4 regions of the Paenibacillus agaridevorans genome follow, and region 3 is predicted to be linked to each of the others. Evidence: predicted binding sites of a transcription regulator. Region 3 holds the regulator's gene; each other region holds the start of a gene.
The links. The regulator Rex, encoded in region 3, represses fermentation and respiration genes when NADH is low (regulators of the CRP and FNR family bind a similar motif). The targets are predictions, from matches to a motif close to TTGTGAAATATTTCACAA.
Positions count from the first base shown of each region.

Region 1: the regulator Rex is predicted to act here: its motif matches at 2,304-2,321, upstream of nirB (nitrite reductase large subunit NirB).
Region 2: the regulator Rex is predicted to act here: its motif matches at 2,368-2,385, upstream of KJW29_RS31650 (DUF3147 family protein).
Region 4: the regulator Rex is predicted to act here: its motif matches at 1,843-1,860, upstream of nadA (quinolinate synthase NadA).

Region 1 covers NZ_CP075889.1:5,565,282-5,570,573, forward strand. The annotation lists gene nirB (nitrite reductase large subunit NirB) at 1-2,164, opposite strand, end outside; gene KJW29_RS22450 (HAD family hydrolase) at 2,380-3,051, opposite strand; gene KJW29_RS22455 (class II aldolase/adducin family protein) at 3,112-4,401, opposite strand; gene KJW29_RS22460 (MFS transporter) at 4,714-5,292, opposite strand, start outside.
Region 2 covers NZ_CP075889.1:7,893,261-7,898,552, reverse strand. The annotation lists gene KJW29_RS31665 (NusG domain II-containing protein) at 1-360, opposite strand, end outside; gene KJW29_RS31660 (FAD:protein FMN transferase) at 493-1,560, shown strand; gene KJW29_RS31655 (DUF3147 family protein) at 1,592-1,969, opposite strand; gene KJW29_RS31650 (DUF3147 family protein) at 1,984-2,346, opposite strand; gene KJW29_RS31645 (S-layer homology domain-containing protein) at 2,815-3,033, shown strand; gene KJW29_RS31640 (alpha/beta hydrolase family protein) at 3,049-3,795, shown strand; gene KJW29_RS31635 (DUF8769 domain-containing protein) at 3,946-5,292, opposite strand, start outside.
Region 3 covers NZ_CP075889.1:2,692,344-2,697,635, reverse strand. The annotation lists gene KJW29_RS11195 (tetratricopeptide repeat protein) at 1-29, shown strand, start outside; gene dinG (ATP-dependent DNA helicase DinG) at 45-2,948, shown strand; gene KJW29_RS11185 (redox-sensing transcriptional repressor Rex) at 2,945-3,601, shown strand; gene KJW29_RS11180 (amidohydrolase) at 3,576-4,889, shown strand; gene KJW29_RS11175 (hypothetical protein) at 4,922-5,292, shown strand, end outside.
Region 4 covers NZ_CP075889.1:7,037,292-7,042,583, forward strand. The annotation lists gene KJW29_RS28270 (ArsR/SmtB family transcription factor) at 82-414, shown strand; gene KJW29_RS28275 (SRPBCC family protein) at 450-956, shown strand; gene KJW29_RS28280 (VOC family protein) at 1,013-1,405, shown strand; gene nadA (quinolinate synthase NadA) at 2,006-2,944, shown strand; gene nadB (L-aspartate oxidase) at 3,065-4,678, shown strand; gene nadC (carboxylating nicotinate-nucleotide diphosphorylase) at 4,671-5,292, shown strand, end outside.

The sequences.
Region 1 (5,292 bases), 2.9 Mb from region 3:
CCACAAGGCCGAGCCCGGTTAGCCATTCGCCGACAGGCTGCCCGTAATTGGCCGACATTCGGTACCATTGCAGCAAAGCCAGACTGATCTCGAGCGCGTCCTCATCCTTCAACTGGGAGAGCAGCAGCTCGCCTTGCCTGACAACGGCCCCTCCTCCGGCACCCGCGGTACGGCGTCCATCGCTGCCTCCGGCATAGAGCTCCCAGCCGCCGGGGGCTCCGGCCAATCCGAGATCCTTGGCAAGCGTTCCCGCGAGATGCAACGGACCTGCCGATACGCCAACTGCTAGATTCGTTGGGAAAACCACGCCAGCGAGGCTGCTCTCCAATGCCTCGCTCATCGCAACGGAATCCCTGAGCGCCGCACGTTCGGCGTGCAGTCCAGGGCTGGCTTCGATTCGCGCAGAACCGTCGCCGGGAGACCCGGCGCAATGCCAGTACGGCTTGATGACCGCCCCTCTTCCCGCACCCGCGAGCGCCGAGTAGTAGCGGACGGCGGGAACGCAGACGCCGCACCCCTCGGTCGTGCTCCAGCCCAGCCTTCCGAGCGCAGTCCCGACGGACTCCGCACGAGCCGATCCGGCAGCATCTGCTGCAGTCCCTTCGGCCGTGCTCCAGCCCAGCCTTCCGAGCGCAGTCCCGACGGACTCCGCATGAGCCGGTCCGGCAGCATCTGCTGCAGTCGCATGGATGGCTTCCCGGAGCTCCTCGTGGCTCATGTCGGTGCAGCCGCATACGGGCCGTTTCCGCGCGCCCCTTTCCGCGCCGTTCGCCAGCGCGTAGGCGATAATGGCTTCCACCACAGGTTTGCACCCGCCGCAAGAGCTCGACGCTCGCGTGCAGTCGCGCACTTCCGGCAGCGTCCTTAGCCCTTGCTCGCAGACGGCGGACATCAACGCGCCTTTCGTCACGCCGTTGCAGGAACAGACCGTCTCGGCGTCCGGCATCGTCGCCGCGTATTCAACGCCGAAGGCGACCCCGCCGGACTCCGTTACATTCAGCACGGACACATCCGCGCCGCGCTGAATGTAACGGAGCAGCCCGTTGCCCTGCGAAGTATCGCCGAACAGAACCGCTCCGGCAATGCGGTTGCCTTCCAGCGTTATTTTGCTATAGGTGCGCCGAAGTCCGTCATACTTCATGATCGATACCGTATCGGCCGATTCCCTGATCTCTCCCGCCGAAAATACGTCGACTCCGGATACCTTCAGCTGCGAATATAGCGTAGAGCCCGCATACCCCTCCGTCTCCCTGCCGCAGATCGCCTTGGCGAGCACCTTGCCTTGCTCGTACAGCGGAGCGACAAGTCCGTACGCGATACCCCGATGCTCCGCGCATTCTCCGACCGCATAGATGCCGGGAACGTTCGTCTCCATGTAGTCGTCGACGACGACGGCCCGATTCGTCTCGATGCCGCTCGCCGCCGCCAGCTTCACGTTGGGACGAATGCCAACGGCGAAGACAACAAGATCCGTCTCGATCCGCGAGCCGTCCCTGAATTGAAGACCTTCTACCCGTTTCCTTCCCAAAATACGCTCCGATTGTTTCTCCAGCAGGAAGCGCATTCCTTGCCCTTCGAGCTCCTTGCGCAGCATCTCCGACGCGGTGCGGTCGAGCTGTCTCTCCATAATATAGCCGTGAATATGGACGACCGACACATCCATGCCCAGATTCAGCAAGCCGCGCGCCGCCTCCAGACCGAGCAGGCCGCCTCCGATGACGACAGCCCGCTTGAACGTGCGGGATGCTTCCATTAATGCATTGCAATCCTTAATATTCCGAAAAGCCAGCACGCCCGGTTTGTCCGCGCCCGGCAGCGGCAGCATAAACGGATCCGACCCCGTCGCGAGAATCAGCTTGTCGTAGTCCACTTCGCGGCCCGCGGAGGTCCTCACTCTCCGGCGGCCCGTATCGATGGCGACAGCTTCTTCTCCCTTATGCAGCACGATGCCGCGCTCCTCGTACCAGGATTGGGTATTCATCGTAATGTCTTCGATCGAGGTGTTTCCTTGGAGCACCTTGGATAATAAGATTCGATTATAGTTGGTATGCGGCTCGCTGCCAATAATCGTAATGTCGAACCGATCCGGCTCCAGAGCCAGTATCTCTTCGACGCATCGGACGCCCGCCATGCCGTTTCCAATCAGAACGAGTCGGCTCTTCATGGATGAACACTCCCCACATCGTAGATATAGTAACAACCCGTGTTATATATATCCCGATATCACACTACCCCATCTATAATGTCATATTACGTGACATATATATTTTAACTTTAAAGGATGGAAGGGGAAATGACAATAGTTGTGTAATTATTCATTACACAACTATTGGGGCATAACATGTTTCATCACCCGATAAGCGTTGGCCTTATTGCCATTCATTCTTTCGAGAACACGCCTTCCGTAAGCCGCTTGAAGTCGAAGTCCGACAGCGACTCCGCCCGGTAGCAGCGATCCGACGGGTCGAAAGACAACAGCTTGGTCAGCGTATTCGGCACGATCACGCAGTGCATCCCCGCCGCGACCGCCGCCCGCGCTCCGTTAGGCGAATCCTCGATTGCGACTGCTTCGTCCGCCCGTACGCCAAGCGCTTCAATCGCGCTAAGATACAGCTCCGGATCGGGTTTCACCCGACTCACGTCATCTGCCGACCGGATAACCTCGAAATATTCGCGGATGTCCAACTTGGCCAAATATTTATCGATCCAGGCACGATCGGAACTGGATGCGAGACCGATGCGCAGCCCCGCTTCCTTGGCCATCTTCAAATATTCCCGGATGCCCGCCCGCACTTCCTCCATATTCATTCTGGCCGTATGGTCTGCACGGATTCGATTCCGAAACTCCGCTACATCGATGGCCAGCCCCAGCTCTGTCGCAAGGTATTCGTACGGGTTGAACAGATGCAAGCTCGTGCCGAGACATTGCGAATACTGCTCGACGTCAAGGTCGACGCCATGTTCTTTGTAAGCATCCCGAAAGGCATAATACCATGCCGTCTCCGTATCGATGATCGTTCCGTCAAAGTCAAAAATAATCGCTTTAATCATTTCTTTCCCCTTTCCGTTGATAAATGCTACCTTATCGACAGGCTTGGCCTTTAGCAGGAGCTACTGCAAGTTGAACGCGACCTCCAGATCGCGGATACAAGAATCGTCGATGTGAACAATGTCGCCTAACGCGCGGGCCGCAAGCACGGATTTCGCGCTGTATTCGGCAACCTCCAGCCGGTCGAATGCCTCAAGCAGACTTTTACCCGTTACGATCACGCAGTTATTCTCGACGATGGCCAGCGGCGTACTGACATTTAACAATCGGGCGGTTTGCTCCGGATCGCGATAGACGGCGTCGAACGGCAGCTTCGGCGTGCCTCGCAACAAAATATAGCTTTCCGGAATCGTTCGGGAATCGAAAGCAAGCTCCGTTACGGCAAACGCCATGATATGAGGCGGGTGCGCGATCAATACGGCGTTGACGTGGGGCTGGCTTTCGTAGATCGCCTTATGCAACAGAACGGATTTGCTGGGCACCTTTCCTTCTTCCGTTTTGCCATCCTTGATCGTAATCAAATCGGAAGGCTCCATATAGTTGCGATCCAGCCCATAAGGCGTAATGACAAAATCGTTGCCCTCCGTTCTACGGGAGAACGTGCCCTGCGTGCTGGTAAACAGCCGTTGATCATAAGAACGTCGAATGAAATCGCTCATTTCTTTCCGGGCTCCGTTTTCCAGCGTTGTTCTGCCCTGAGGCTTATAACTTTCGTATGCGACATCGCCTTTGCTCCGCACCATCTCGTAATTTTCGTCCGTGAGCAGCTTCGGTTCCCCGATCCGCCGGGCTTCGATTTCAAGCCGTGCGCAAAAATCCAAAGTCTCGAACATTTGAAACGCCTTAAACTGATTGTCCGCTCCTATGACGACGCCATGATTTTCCAACATAACGGTATCGTATCCCTTGACGAATACGTCCGCGATTTTTCGCCCCAGCTCTTCGCTGCCGGGAAGGGCGTATTCGGCCATGCCGATCGGACCGCATATTCGACGTTCGTTCGGAAGCAGGCGCGTGTCGGGAATTCGGCGAACGATGCTAAAGGATACGAGCGCCGGGGGATGGGCATGAATGATGGCTTTCAGATCCGGCCGCGACTTGTAGATCAGATTGTGAAACGGAAACTCGCTGGACGGTCTGTGCACGCCCTCTATCGTGCCGTCCGCTTTGACGCATACCATATCCCTGGCGGTAAGCGAGCCTTTATCTATACCGGCGGGGGTGATCCAGATATCCCCTTTATCGTCCTTGATAGACAGGTTGCCGCCCGACGTAGTCGTCATTCCGTATTTGTAAATACGCTCCATAAACAGAAGGAGTTGGTCTCCCGGATGCATGTATTCCTGTTTCATTGCAATCGCCTCACATTTCCGTTTGTTTTTGTTTTTATTTGATTTCTTTTATTATACCGCAAATTTAATGGCGGGAAGTGAGATTTTTGTCACAGACATGCAGATTAAATCATCTGAAGGTAATGCGAAGACCCCAAAAGCGTTAAGTCACCATTAGCTTGTATTGTGAAGCTCCCTTATTATATGCCCGCAAGTATTAGAGTCGCATCCATTCCTAATACAACGTAAAAGTCCGCCCTTGACGACGAGCAAGCCCCGAAGGCCCGCACGCCGCCAATGGCGGACTGGTTGCAGCATGTATTCCCCGATGCGTTAGTGGCCTCCGGAATGGGCGCGATCGCCCTCCGCTACCGCCGAAGGATCTAGCTTGCTTCTGCCCATAAAGAACGACCCAAGCAGCGCCAGAGCAGCCGGAACAATCGCGATGGCGAACGTTAACGTAATCGACGAGGAGAGAGCGGACACAATCGTATCCAGCACCTCGGTCGGCATCTCGGCTCGTTTCTCCGGGGCCAGCAGTTCCCTGGGATCGCCGCCGACGGCAGGACCGCCCGTGGCGCCGCCAAATGCTTCATTCAATCGGCTGGAGAAGTAGTTGCTCTGAAGAATACCGAATACGGTAATGCCTACGGTCATCCCCAGCGAACGGATGAAGTTGAGGGTAGAGCTCGCCGTGCCGCGCTGACGAATGGAGACGCCATGAATGGCCGCATTGCTGAGCACCGAGAACGAAGCGCCAATGCCCAGACCGAGCAGAATCATGTACAGCGTCACCTGCAGCTTGCCTGACTCCGGAGACAGCGTCGTGACGAGCACCGTGCCTGTGACAAGCAGGATCAGCGTAGAGACCATGACGTTTCGATACGGTATTTTCGTCATGAGCACGCCTCC
Region 2 (5,292 bases), 3.8 Mb from region 3:
ATCTCCGTTTCCGTCCGCACCGATTATTTCAACGAATATTCGGTTCGGCAAACAAACAATGGTGCCTCCTTTACGATGAACATGCCCAAAACCTAAGCATAATTGGTCGGGACAATCTGCTTCGATCATTTCAATTCCGTAATCGGATATCCGAAGCAGGTTGTAGCCGCGGTTTGTTTCGATTTCAATCTCATGGGCAGACTCCGTTAATTCTACCGTGCGGTAATGCTCGCCATTTACCGTAATAACAGCCGAAGCCGACGCGCCGGAAGTTTCTTCGTTCGCAAGGAACGGTACGATGAACCATGCCAATACGCCGAGCAGCACCACTCCAATCCAAATATCTCCTTTTTTCATCATCCGTCGCTCCGTTCCTTTGTTCATACTTTCATTATGATTTTTTCCTTATACGGGAACTATGATATTTCTCACTTTCTCGTCACGGACGATCTGGTACGGTTAGAACAAATAACGAATGAGAAGAGGCCGCATATGAAATCTATACAACGAAAAGTTTCGATAGCCGTTCTGCCCGCTCTTATTATGCTGCTGTTCGCAACGGGCTGCGGCAGCGACTCGGGCGACAAACCGAATGCAAAGAGTGCGGAACCGCAATCTCATACTTATTATATTTTTGACACGGTCGTTACTCTGCGCGTGTATGATGATCGGATGACAAAGCAACACTTTGAGGAAGTCAACGAAATATTAGAACGTATTGATCGGGAGATGAATCGTCAACGAGAAGACAGCGAGCTTGCGGAAGTGAATGCAGCAGCGGGAAAATCGGCTGTAACGGTCTCGGAAGAAACGATGAAGGTCATTCAAGCGGCAATGGTATATGCGCATTTGTCAGAGGGCAAATTTAATCCGGCAATCGGCCCGATTGTCGATTTATGGGGGATCGGCAACGAAGGGGCCTCTGTCCCCGAGCAGAAGTTGCTTAACGAGAAGCTTGCGCTTATAGATTATAAAGATGTCGTTATAGATGAAGCCAATCGGACTGTTCGCTTGAACAGAGCCGGAATGGCATTGGATTTGGGCGGCATCGCAAAGGGATACGCCGCTGATGCGATTGCCGATTATTTAAAGAGCGAGGGCTTTAACAGCGCGATTATTGATCTCGGCGGCAATATTATGGCCTTGGGCAACAAACCGAACGGGAGCCAGTGGAATATCGGCATACAAGAGCCTGACGAGCAGCGCGGTCAACAGGTAGGCTCGATCAAAGTCAGCAACCAGACCGTTGTAACTTCCGGCGTCTATGAACGATTTTTCAAAAAAGACGGCCGGCTTTATCATCATATTCTGGATACAAGCACCGGCTTTCCCGTTCAAAATGGCCTGCTCAGCGTAACGCTTGTGACGAATTTGTCCATCGATGCGGATGCCCTGTCCACGACGGCCTTCGCGATGGGGGCCGAGGAGGGCAAAACATTTATCGAATCTCTCGAAGATGCCGAAGCCATCTTTATTACGGAGAACAAGGATATCATCGTAACCTCCGGGCTCGCAGGGCGGTTCAAATTAACAAACAAGGATTACCGGCTGGTCGAATGACTTTCGGATTATGCAGGCGCCATAGGTCAAATTATCCTTTACTTCTTTTGCCGAATTTGATTTGCACCCGTTTGCGAAGTTCAAAAATCGTGAGCGCGCCAATAAACCAGCTAACCAGACCCAATAGCAGGCTTAACCACCATGAGCCCGTAAGCCGCAAGGCATACAGCACGGTGACCACGCATATGGCACAACCCGTCATGCCGAATACAGAGCCTTTTGCAATTTCCGATGCCTTCCCGGAACCCTGGCTAATTCCGACCATAAGTACCGCAACGACCATAACGGCGGGAAACGCGGCGAATATTCCTCCGAGCGTTTCCCACGGCAACAGAATTGACGCGACATAACTAAGCGCTACGGCAATTCCTCCGATCAGAAATCGGAGCAAAAAATCCTTTATGCTCATCTCGAATCCCCCTCTTATACAATAAATAGCATATATGAAATCGAAAACGACACAAGGAACCAACCCAGCACGGACAGCGTCAGTCCCCTCTTCCATCCTTTCCTTGCGACTAAAAAACCTGCTGCAAGCGCGCAGACGATATTGATCGCCATTCCAATCAGTGCTCCTTGCGACAAAACAATCGATTGCCGAATCAGATCGTAGCCGGAATGATCCCATCGAATTGTCAGCAGCGCCGCCAAAAAAACGACCGGAAATGCTGCAAAAATCCCTCCGAATACGCCCCCGACCCGCTTGGCGATCAACGAGGCTACTGCAACGGCGGTGCCGCCAAGAATAAACCTCAGCAAAATGCCGATTAAAGAAATGGAAAGCATGTGCATTCTCCTCCACTAGCTTTGTGATTATTTTCACGTATATAAATATCGAGAAATTAGCCTCATTATATTCTTTAAGCTTGCGTTAGACTGTTAGGTAAATCACATAACCCGGCATGCGTCTCCGGCGCAAAGTCTCAAGTACGCGTCGCAAATTGCGAGGCTGCCGCTTAACGGACATATGCGACGTTATTCTTCGATATTTTAGGTTTTCAAAAATCTAACAGACACACGCGACCTTATTTGCACCATCATCGCGCATATTGGCTCCAGAATGATTCGCGGCCGTGCAGCAGCTTGGAGGCGAAGCGCGTTTCATTCCGTAATTGATCCCATTAAATAGGCAGGAAAAGGGGCTGTTTAGGATGAATAAGAAATGATTGACGTTCGTTACGATACTTGGCTTCGGCACATGTTTTCGTATGGCTCCGCCGCAACCGCATTACTGGCTGCAATGGAGCGTCTATCGTGTTTGCACGCGCGCTTGTTCTGCCCTTGGACGGAGCGACGGCTCGGACCGGGTTTACGGATGCCGAAGAAATTCCGGCATGGGCCAGCCAGTCGGCTAACGCCTTGGCCGGAGCCGGCATCGTCCGTAGCAAAGGAGGCAATCGTTTCGCGCCGCTGGACAACGCAACCCGAGCCGAGGTATGCGTCTTGATCTTGAAAGCATTATCCTACAATTGAAAAGGGGATTCTAACATGCGAATAACCGAATGGAACGGCTACGACAGGATCGAATTTGAATTGGATGGCAAGGAAGGTCTTGTCGTGTTGCCTCATACGTTTGCGCAAGGCAGGCCTTGGGTGTGGCGGGCCGAGTTTTTCGGCGATTTCGACTATGCGGACATGGCTTTGCTGGAACAAGGATATGCCCGAGCTTACTACAGACAGAACGATATGTACGGTTGCCCGGACGCCGTGGAGGGGATGCGCAGGTTCCAGACCTTCGTTACTCGTGTGTTCGGCTTGTCGGAGAAAACGATTCTGTTCGGCTTCAGTCGCGGCGGGTTGTATGCCTTTAACTACGCGGCGACTTACCCGGATCAGGTCGAGCTGCTGTATCTGGACGCTCCCGTGCTCGACATTCGAAGCTGGCCTGGCGGCAAAGGCGTCGGGCCGGGCTCAGAGCGCGAGTGGCGAGAATGTCTGGCCGCATATGGGCTTTCGGAGGAAGAAAGCGTCTATGCCGAGGTCTCTCCGCTGAACAAGATCGATGCGGTTGCGGCGGCAGGCATTCCCATCCTGCTCGTGGCCGGCGATGCCGACGAGCTTGTGCCTTACGCCGAGAATGGCGCCTTGCTCGTTCCGCGATACCGCGGTCTGGGCGGAACCATCGTCGATATCGTAAAGGAAGGCGTCGGCCATCATCCGCACAGCCTGGAGGATCCGGCGCCGATCGTCGCGTTCGTACGGGAGCAAGCGAAACGGCATCACTCAAGCGAGTAATAAGCCCTCTCGTGTGGGATGTTGAAAGGGCAAGTTAACCAACTTCTGAGCCCGGCGCCGTTGTACACATCGCCTGTCTCGTCGAGAAAACAAAAGGAGACGGCCAAGCGCATCGACTCGCGCATAGCCGTCTCCCCTTATATTCGGTCACTACTGCATCTTTATTCTCTGTTGCGGCAATACTACCCGATTGCTCAAATACCGCTCCTTCGTCCCGCCCGGCGCAACCGGCAGCGCGACGGAGATGGTTTCGCCGCCCGCTTCCAACGATGCTCCTACGGAATCGGCTATTCGGTCGGCGGAAGCTCTCGGCAGTTCTTCGCCCTCTCCGAGCAAACTAAGCTGGAACATCCACGCCGCTTCCTTAACCTCATGAAAATCAAAATCCCGCTCTTCTCCGGCATACAGAACGTAATCCAGATACAACGCCCTATTATCCGCTTCCGGCACACCGTCGGCTTCCGGATGAGCGGAGTCCGCTCCTGTCCCCAGCGACAACTGAAGTCCGCCATAATCGCAACGTTCCTGCAGAAGCCGGACGGCTAGCGTATACTCGCCGAAACGGAGCTGTACCCGGCGGCCATCTTCGTCGACCAGCGGCTCGAGCCCCTCCCGCGCTCCGCCGACTTTAAAGCGAATGCGCAGATCGCTGCTCCGGAACCAGCCGTTAATGATGTCCAGATCGGAGTGCCACGCGCCGTTGTCGGTCAGCAAATTAAAGCCGAACAACGCATGCGGTCCCGTCTGCGCTCCCGCGAACATCGCCGAGCAGAAGTCCGCCCCGTCCTTCAGGAACTGCAGCTGCACGTAGGACGTGCGCTCGCCTTCAAGCAAGTAGGCAACCAGATTGCGCCGCTGGTTCCACATGACGCCCTTGCTGAAGGTGCCAAGCGACAGCTTGTCATTGCGGTACAACGTCGCGTACACCTGATATCCCGCTTGCTCCTCCGACAGCGTCGGCTCGGTCAGACTGCGCGTCGCAAGAGACTGGAACAGCGGCCGATGTTCCTTGGGACAGCGTATGTTTTCGCCGAATTCAAACGTCTCGTCCAGCAGCGCTTCCTTCAGGAAAGCCCGCTCATCCGGGCGTAGCCACGTGCTGTAAGTACGGCTGTGCGGTCCGCTCCACTCCCCGGTGCCCGCATGATAATGTTCTCCGGCCATCCTCCACGCCAGATTTATCAGCTCGTCGGCATACCCAACGGCTTCAGCGTTCGCGGAATAGGCGGTTATGCTGTGCAATTCCTTGATCGCAATCGGCGTATAACAAGGGCTGTTGTATTCCGAGAAGGTGCCGATGCCGAACGTGAAATCATAGAACCTCTTGATGCGGGAAAGGCCATAGTCGCGGAACTCGGCGTTCTCGAGCAGTTCGCCGCCGACCAGCGTAACGAATGCTCCCATAATCGCAATATTCGTGTAATGCGGCCCGACATTGCGCTTGATAATCGCTCTGCACGCATGCCCGATCGCATTTCGTACGGTCGCCGCCAGCTC
Region 3 (5,292 bases):
TCGGAAGCACGGAGTTGTGCTGTTTGTGAGAGGGACGAAGATGGATGAAATACGCAGTGCTGGATTTGGAGACGACGGGTCATAGCGCAGAGGACGACATTATTCAAGTCGGCATCGTCATTGTATCGGAAGAGATGGCGATCGTCGATACGTTCAGCTCGTTTGTGAAACCTTCGGTACCTATTCCCCCGTTCATTACGCAATTAACCGGCATCGAGGAAGAGACCGTTGCGGACGCGCCTGAGCTGCACGACGTGCTGCTAAAGCTTATTCCTCTCTTGGATGATGCCGTTCTTGTCGCCCATAATGTAGGATTCGATGCCGGTTTCTTAAACGGCGCGCTGGAGAAATGCGGATATTTGCCTTTCACCGGCCGCAAGCTGGATACGATCGAACTCCTGCGAGTATTATATCCGACGATTACATCTTATCAATTAGGCGTTGTAGCGGCAGCGTTCGGCATTACGCATGATCATCATCATCGCGCGGATAGCGACGCGTTTGCGACTGCCCATATTTTTATCGAGGCTGTGGGCAAGCTTTGCACCTTGCCGCTGCTTACTTTGCAGCGGCTCGTTGCGTTGATCGACGAATCCAGGGACCTGCATTGGTTCCTTAACGTCAATCTTAATCTCATGGAGCGAACCGTCGTGTTCGAGTCCAATGAAGTGGATTATTACCGGCAATTTGCTCTTAAGGCGCGAGAATGGAATGAAGAACAGCCTGCCAGGACTAATGGAGCGGGCTCGGCAATACCGAAGGACATGAACTTCGAGGCTTATCTCGATGCCGTTCGTGCCAAGTTTCAAGAACGTTTTCCGGATTACGAAGAGCGCGAGCCGCAAAAGCTGATGTTTCATCACGTATACGAAGCGCTCGCAGCCGATCAGCACCTCTTGATTGAGGCAGGAACGGGCACGGGCAAGTCGCTGGGGTATTTGATCCCGGCCCTGTATTACGGCGTGCAGAGCGACAGCAAGATCGTCGTCAGCACGCATACGATCAATCTTCAGGAGCAACTGAGAAGCAGGGATTTGCCGCTGCTGTCCGACGTGCTTCCGTTTCCCGTAAAAGCCTCCATTTTTAAGGGGAGAGGGAACTACTTATGTTTGCGCAAATTCGAGGGCAAGGTCAACGCCCGGGATTTGGTTTCTCCTGTAGAAGATGCGATTACGGCATCCCAGATGGTCGTCTGGTTAGGAGAAACGGAGACAGGGGATCAGGAGGAGTTGAACCTCGGCAGCCGAGGCTCTGACTTTTGGTCTACGGTATCCAGCGATGCGGACTCCTGTCTTAATCGTGCTTGTCCATGGTTTAAGCGCTGTTATTACCATCGTGCCAAACATGAAGCGAACGTTGCCGACGTCTGTATTACGAATCATTCCTTGTTATTTACCGATGTGCAGGCCGATCATCGCCTGCTGCCCGCGTATTCTCATCTTATTATTGACGAGGCTCATCACGTAGAGGAAGTGGCGGGCAAACATCTGGGGATGAACGTGAATTATTTCTCACTCGTACATATTGCGACCCGGTTGTTTAAGGACAATCGAACAGGGTTATTGCCTTTACTGCGTTCCAAGCTGCAGAATGAAGGCGATGACCATGTACAAGCATGGACGGAGACGATTGATGAAATCATCCCGATCTTTCAGGAGATCAGGGAGCATTGGGACAAATTATTCGAGATGCTGTACGCAATGATGGGCGAAGGAGCTGAAGGCGCCACTGATAATGGCGCGGTTTCATCATCGGTCCTTAGACTCCATCATTCCGAGCTTCCTGCAAGCTGGGATGATGCGAGCGGCGTCGAGAATAATATTTATGTCGAGTTAGCGCGTGTTATCAAGACGATGGAAAAAATGATCAACGACATCAAGGAGCGGGTCGATGATCTCTCCGTTCAGGGAACGATTACCGATCTTAACGGTTCCATCCGGGATTTGACGCGTTTAAAAGACGAGCTTCGTATCTTTATGAAACTGGAGCAGTCCGGTTTTGTTTTCTGGATGGAAGCCAGCGCGGTATACCGCTACCGATCGCTGCATATGTACGCGGCACCCGTCGATGTTAGCGAACAGCTTCAAAAGTACTTTTTTGACGCCAAAGACAGCATCATTATGACCTCCGCGACATTAACGGTGCAGAAATCCTTCCAGTACGCAGAGGAACAGCTAGGCCTCCACGGCTATGAGACGCAAGGCAAGCTCAAAACCGTGCAGTTGCCGTCTCCTTTCCGTTACAGGGAACAGGCGCTGGTGATGGTCCCTCGCGACTTCCCGGTGGTTAAAGGCGCATATGTAAACGACGCGTATCTGGATAAGCTGGCGGCTTCGCTGGTCGATGCCGCTCTAGAGACAAAAGGGCGAATGCTGGTGCTCTTTACTTCTTATAAGATGCTGAAGCAAGTTCACGAGCTTATGAAAATAGGTCTGGCCGCGGCAGGCATCGGCTTGCTGGGACAAGGGATCGACAGCAGCAATCGAACCAAGCTGACGAGACGTTTCCTTCAACAGCCGGAATCCGTGCTTTTGGGAACGAGCAGCTTCTGGGAAGGCGTCGATATTCCAGGCGAAGCGCTTACCTGTCTTGCCATCGTGAGACTTCCGTTCCAGCCTCCTAATCATCCGCTCCAAGAAGCAAAGGCGGAGCAACTGCAGCGACAAAAGCAGAATCCGTTTATGAAGCTGTCCATCCCGCAGGCCGTCATCCGGTTCAAGCAAGGATTCGGCCGACTTGTCCGCACCTCGCAGGACAAAGGCATTGTCATCATCTACGATACGCGCGTTATCGATGCTTATTACGGCAAACATTTTCTCTATTCGCTGCCAGGTCCCAAGATCGAAACGATGTTTACGGATCAGATGGTGCCTAGAATTAGAGAATGGCTGGGAAAAGACAGCGCTGCGGCGAGCGAACCAGAAGCTACGAAGGAGGCAACAACTTGAAGCAGACCAAAATATCCGAAGCGGTCGTGCGCCGACTCCCTATCTATTTGCAGGTGCTTAACGAGCTGGACAGCCGCGAGATCCAGACGGTATCCTCGCAGGAGCTTGGGGTTAAGCTTGATCTTAACCCGGCTCAGATTCGTAAGGATCTCGCGTATTTCGGCGAATTCGGACGCAAAGGCATTGGTTATGACGTTGTCTATTTGATCGAAATCATTCGTCAAATACTCAAGGTGAACCAGACGATCAAGGTCGCGCTGGTTGGAGCCGGCAATCTGGGTCATGCCTTATGCAATTACAACAAATATTCCAAGGACAATATGAAAATAACGGCTGTGTTCGACGACCATCCTGCCAAGATCGGAACGAATATCAACAATTTGGTCGTTCAACCCATGAGCGAGCTGGTCGCAACGATTGCGGAGCAAAAAATTCGGATCGGCATCATCACTGTCCCAGCGTTCGAAGCTCAAAACGTCGTAAATCAATTCGTCTCGGCGGGGATAGAAGGCATTTTGAACTTCGCCCCAGCGATTTTGCGCGTACCGGATGAAGTGCGCATTCACAATGCCGATTTCACAAGGGAACTGCTTAGCCTCGCGTATTATTTGAACCATGAAGGAGAAGATTCGGATGAAACAGCTATGGATTAGAAATGGCTTGTTCGTGACGATGGACGACTCGACCCCGGTCATTAAAGGTCATATGGTCATCTCGAACGATGCCATTACATATATCGGCGAGCAGGAACCTGAGCCGCAAAGCTTGTCTGAAAGCGTAGAAAAGCTGGATGGCAAAGGACTGGCCTTCCTGCCCGGACTTATTAATACGCATGGTCATGCGGCGATGTCGCTCCTTCGCGGATATTCGGACGATCAAAATCTGCAGGTATGGCTGGAGCAGAAAATGTGGCCGATGGAGGGCCGTTATGTTGCGGCGGATACGAGAGCCGGCACAGCCCTGGCCATCGTCGAGATGCTTCGTACGGGAACAACGACCTTCCTCGATATGTATGATCGAATGGATGAAGTCGCGAAGGTGACGGAGCAATCCGGCATCCGCGGCGTTTTGATGCGCGGCGTTATCGGCCTATGCTCGGAAGAGGAGCAGAAAGCGAAGCTTGAGGAAGCGATTGCATTCGCTTTGGAGTGGAACGGCAGGGCAGACGGCCGAATTACAACCATGCTGTCGCCGCATGCGCCATATACTTGCCCTCCCGCATATATCGAAAAATTTGTACAAGCAGCCCATGATCATTCTTTGGCGCTTCATACGCATATGTCCGAGTCTCGTGCAGAAGTGGAGCAGAACGTTAGGGATTACGGCGTTCGGCCTGTTGAGCATCTTCATCGGCTGGGTTTCTTTTCGCGCCCTGCGTTGGTCGCCCACGCCGTTCATCTGAACGTCGAGGAGATTGCAATGCTAGCAGAGAACGGCGTCTCCGTAGCGCATAATCCAGTGAGTAATCTGAAGCTGGCCAGCGGCATTGCCAGGCTTCCGGAATTGCTTCGTGCCGGCGTCAAGGTCGGTCTCGGAACGGATAGCGCGGCCAGCAACAATAATCTGGACCTGTTCCAGGAAATTACAATGGCAGCCTTGCTGCACAAAGGCGTATCCGGAGATCCCACTGCCATACCGGCTACGGAGGCGCTTAAGCTTGGGACATCGCTCGGAGCGGCTTCCATCTGGAAGGAGAAGGAGATCGGCATGCTCAAGGCGGGGATGAAAGCTGATATGGCTGCCGTCAACATCGACCAGCCTCAGTACTTCCCGCTCACTGACATCGTCTCGCATCTTGTCTATGCGGGATCGGGCAAGGATGTTCGCCATGTGTGGGTCGGGGGCAAACAAGTCGTGAAGGATGGACAATGCACTTTGCTGGACGAAGAAAAAATTCGCAAGGAAGCGCAAGCCGCATTCGAGCGGCTGCTTAACGGCTAATGCGCGCCACGGAAAGAAAACGACGTCCGTTTATGACACCGGCCAAGTGGATCTGGCTGGTTAGCGCCGCCCTGTTGACTTTCTTGATCTGGTTAGGGCTTTATTACCGCGATATACAGCTGCCGCACTGGTCGGCAGAAGCCGAAGCGAAGCAGCGAATCGTCGCAACGGGGGAAATATCGAATGTAGAACGGCTGAACAAACATATCTGGGACGAGACCGTATGGGTAGGCTTCGGCGCAGGGGAACAGGATGATTATCATTACGTATTCCTGCGCAGCGACGAAACGACGCTTACCGTCGACGCTTCCGACGTGCTCGGCGAGGATGAGCTCAAAGCTCAGTTCCGTTCAAGCAAACCTGGGTCGAATATCGTTCGGGTACAAGCCGGATTATTCCGGGG
Region 4 (5,292 bases), 4.3 Mb from region 3:
TTTGGTCTGGTTTTTTATTCAACCAAATGGTTGACTAAGATAGGCGAAGAAAGTATAGTTAACTACATGGTTGAATATTCATTGAACGATGAACAGCTGGATCAAGTGTTTCATGCGCTGTCCGACCCGACACGCAGAGGAATGATTCGTATGCTGGCGCAAGAGGAGCGCACGGTGACGGAGCTTGCTGCTCCGTTCGACATGTCGCTTGCCGCGGCGTCCAAGCATATCAAGGTTTTGGAGCAAGCAGGGCTGCTGCAGCGGACTGTGCATGGGCGCACGCATACCTGCAAGCTGGATTCCAGTGTGCTGGCGCGGGCGACGAGGTATTTGCAGTTTTACGAGAGGTTCTGGAGTGCGCAGTTCGACACACTGGAGATGGAGCTCAACAAGGCGAAAAACGAGGAACATTAAGTCGACCTACAAATAGAAGGGAGGGAATTGGGATCATGCACGAAACAAAGGAGGATCACGCATCTTATACAACGTTGACGATGGTTCGCCAGTTTGACGTCAAGCCGGAGCGGCTATTCGATGCCTGGATCAACCCGCAGATGATGCGCAAGTGGCTGATGACTATGGAAGCGACAAATAAGGTGGCGACATGCGACCCTCGCGTGGGAGGCAAGTGGGAAATCGTCGATGTCCGGGATGGCGTTGAATACAGGGCGATTGGCGAGTACTTGGAGATAGATCCTCCGCACAAGCTGGTTCTTACGTTCCGCATGCCGCAGTTCAATGATTCGGTGGACACATTGACGGTGGAGATCAAGCCGCTCGGCAAAGGCTGCGAGATGGTATTTACCCAAGTCATCCGCGTTCCGCATGAGGAAGGCTGGAGAGAGGCCGAGATTGCAAGAGCGATGCAGGAATACCACGATGGTTCGCAGCATGGCTGGAACCTGATGTTCGTAGGATTGCAGCAGCTTCTTAAGGCTCAGGAGAACGAAGATTAGTCTTCGAGCTGGAAAAACGCATACAAGTACTAAATCATAAAGAGGAGAGGTGCAACATGCAGAAAATTAATACGTTCTTGATGTTCGAGGGACAAGCAGAGGAAGCGATGAACTTCTACATATCTTTGTTCGAGGATTCCGAGGTGCTGAGCATGACCAAGTACGGTCCGGAAGGCCCGGGCCGCGAAGGATCGATCATACATGCTTCGTTTGCGCTGAAGGGTCAAACCTATATGTGCATCGACAGCCATGTTAAGCACGACTTCACGTTTACGCCCGCCATCTCGCTTTATGTCCATTGCGAATCGGAAGAGGAGATCGATACGCTTTACGGCAAGCTTTCCGATGGCGGAGGTCCGCTCATGCCGCTGGGCGACTATGGCTTCAGCAAAAAGTTTGCATGGGTTGCCGATCGATTTGGCGTGACTTGGCAGTTGAATCTGGCTTAATGTCGTTTGAATAACCGGATGAAGCAAACACCTAGCTCGCAAATGAAGCTCGCCTCGCTGGCTGGCTTCTTTTTGCTTTTTTCCGTATGATCATTTGCAGGAGCTTGATTTGGACTTGCATAAGGAGCAATGCAACCTGAAGGCCAGTAATCGGAAGCAATCAAAGCTTAATATCCATTAAATACTGCGCGAAGGCGATAATTGGGCTCCCAAGCGGCTCAGAACGCGTATTCCTCCATTGACATACCCCTCTGTCAAGTGTAAATTAAATCTTAATTACACAACCGTAACTGCTACTGTCTGGAACGATGGGGGTCGGCGCGGAATCCCGATGCATTTGGATACAGAGAAACAATGGGTCGGGAATGGGGAGCAAGCATGGGCTACAATGATAAACCGCTTTTTGGGTCACACTAAAGGTAATGGAATCCCATAGTTTGTGCATCAATTCACAAAGTTGGCGACAGCCGCATCAAGATATAACTGGACGGAATGGGACGAGCGACGAGGAATTTCGCTGCAGATGCCGAGAGCTTGGCGGCAGGGCGGATGCAAGAACGCTGTTGAACCCATATCCCTCATAAGAGGAGAGGATCTAACGTGGAAGCACTGGCACTGGAACGCAAGGCGGAACAAAACCGCGAGCTGCGCGAGAAGCTGATGCAATTGAAGAAGGAACGCAACGCTATCATTCTTGCTCATTATTATCAACGCGACGAAATTCAGGAGGTGGCTGACTTCCGCGGCGACTCGTTCCTGCTGGCGCAGAAAGCTGCCCAGACGGACGCGGACGTTATTGTATTCTGCGGCGTGCACTTTATGGGCGAAAGCGCAAAGATTTTGGCGCCGAACAAGACGGTCATCATTCCCGACGAACGTGCGGGCTGCCCTATGGCGGATATGGTTAACGTCGACGGACTGCGCAAGCTAAAGGCTCAGCATCCCAATGCGAAGGTCGTCACGTACATCAACTCGTCGGCCGAGATCAAGGCGGAGACGGATATTTGCTGTACGTCGGCTAATGCCGTCAAGGTCGTCAATTCGGTGGAAGGCGACGAGGTGATCTGGGTACCGGACAAGAACCTCGGCCACTACGTGCAGCAAAACACCGACAAAAAGATGATCATCTGGGAAGGCTATTGCAACACGCACGATATGCTCACCGTCAAGGATGTCGAAGAGATGAAGGCGAAGTATCCGAACGCGCAATTCGTCGTGCATCCGGAGTGCCGTCCAGAGGTTGTCGAGCTGGGCGACTTCGTCGGCAGCACGACGGCGATCATCAAGTATTGCCGCGAGTCCGATTGCCAGGAGTTCATCGTCGGCACGGAAGACGGCACCGGCTACCAGCTGCGTCTGGACAGCCCCAACAAGACATTCCATTTTGCATCCAAATATTTGGTCTGCCCGAACATGAAGGTTAACAATTTGAAGAAGCTCGTGAAGTGTCTGGAGACGATGCAGCCTCAAATCTACGTGCCCCCTCATGTAGCGGAACAAGCCCGTCTGTCGCTCGAGCGCATGCTGTTGGTGAAGTAGCATGCGCTGCTCCCTTATTGGGGCAGTCGCGATAGTCCGGTCAGGTTAGGCAGCAGCACTCCGTAAGAGCAACATAGCAAGCCTGAAGCTTAGATGCACGCCAAATCAGGAGGAGCACACATGATTCCTAGATACCTCATCGACGTGGAGCTGGACACGCTGCCGGTCGTAGAGAAAGATGTCATTGTCATCGGGGCCGGCATTGCCGGTCTTTTTACCGCTATACGCTCGAGCGAACAGCATTCGGTGCTGATGATCACGAAGAAATCATTGCTTGACAGCAATACGCGCTACGCGCAAGGCGGCATCGCGGCCGTTATATCCGAGGACGATTCGCCGGCCTACCATCGGCAGGACACGCTGATCGCCGGAGCCGGCCTATGCGACGACGAAGCCGTCGACGTGCTGGTGCACGAAGGGCCTAAGGGCGTACGAAGCCTCATCAAAATGGGCACCCAGTTCGACCTCGAAAACGGCGAGTTCGCCCTGACGAAGGAAGGCGCTCACAGCCAGCGCCGCATCCTCCATGCCAACGGCGACGCGACCGGCTATGAGATTGTTCGCGCGCTCTCGGAGACGGCCATGTCGACGCCGGGCATCGAGGTATGGGACGATCATTTCGTTATCGACCTCGTGACGGAGGACGGCGTTTGCTGCGGCGCAATCGTGCAAAAGCCGAGCGGAGAGCGGCTGTTCGTGCGCGGCAAGGCGACTATTCTATGCTCCGGCGGCGCGGGTCAGCTCTACCGCTACACGACGAATCCCGAAGTCGCGACCGGCGATGGCGTAGCCATGGCTTACCGCGCAGGCGCTTACATACGAGACCCCGAATTTATCCAGTTCCATCCCACATCGCTCTGCTATCCCGGTGCGCCAAGGTTTCTGATCTCGGAAGCCGTGCGCGGCGAGGGAGCCGTCCTGCGGAATATCAGAGGCGAGCGTTTTATGCACAAATATCACGAGCAGCTGGAGCTTGCGCCGCGCGACGTCGTCGCCCGGGCGATCGTCAGCGAGATGGAGGAGACGCGTTCCACCTTCGTCTATATCGATATAACGCATGAATCGGCGGAGATGGTCAAACATCGCTTCCCTACGATTTACCAGACATGTCTGACATACGGTCTCGATCTGACGTCCGACTGGATTCCCGTCGCTCCCGCGATGCACTATATGATGGGCGGGGTAAAGACGGATCTGAACGGCGAGACGAATATCAAGCGGCTCTTCGCCTGCGGCGAAGTGTCGTCGACGGGCGTGCACGGCGCGAACCGGCTGGCGAGCAACTCGCTCTCCGAGGCGATCGTCTACGGACGCCGCATCATTAAACGTATCGAGGAGCTGGGACCGAACGAGGTCCAGCCAAAGGTCGTCAATAAGGTTGTCCGCAGCTCCGTCTCCATGCAAGCCGTGGTGGAGCGCCGACTGAAGCTGCAGAAGGTCATGGTCCGGTATGCGGGTTTGCGGCGCAATGAAAACGGTCTGCGCAAAGGTCTGGAGGAGCTGAAGCGGCAATTGCCGATCTTCCAGGCTACGTTGACGGAACGCGAGCAATACGAGTTCGCCAACTTGCTGACCTGCGCGCTTCTCACGACGGAAGCGGCGCTGCAGCGCGAGGAGAGCCGCGGCGCGCACTACAGGGAGGACTTCCCGGCGAAGGACGATCTTGTATGGCGCAAGCATACGATCCTGCATCATACTCAAGGCATAACCGAGGAGCGAATAGAACATGTTTGAATGGACGACGGGCGGGTACGACGAAGCGCTGCGGACCCAGATTAGAAGCTGGCTGGCCGAAGACATCGGCAACGGCGATATTACGACCGAGACGACGATACCGGCCGATTCGCAGTCCAAGGCCGTGATCCACGTAAAGGAGAGCGGCATCATCGCGGGCATTCCGGTGGCGAAGCTTGTATTCGAGGTCGTCGATCCTTCCCTTGTCTTTACCGCGCTTGTCCAGGACGGGGACTCGGTGACAAAGGGAACGGTTATTATAGAGGTGGAGGGCAGCACGCACAGCCTGCTGACGGGGGAACGCCTGGCGCTGAACCTGATGCAGCGGCTGTCCGGCATCGCCACCAAGACGAATGCTTTCGTGCAGAAGCTGCAAGGGCTTCCCGCACGTCTCGTGGATACTCGCAAAACAACTCCCGGCCACCGTCTGCTGGAGAAATACGCGGTTCGGGTAGGAGGCGGAGCCAACCATCGGTTCGGCCTATACGACGCCGTCATGATTAAGGACAACCATATCAAGGGCGCGGGCGGCATCACGGCCGCCGTTCGGGCTTCGCGGAGCCGCATTCCGCATACGATGAAGATCGAAGTGGAGACGGAGTCGATCGCGCAGG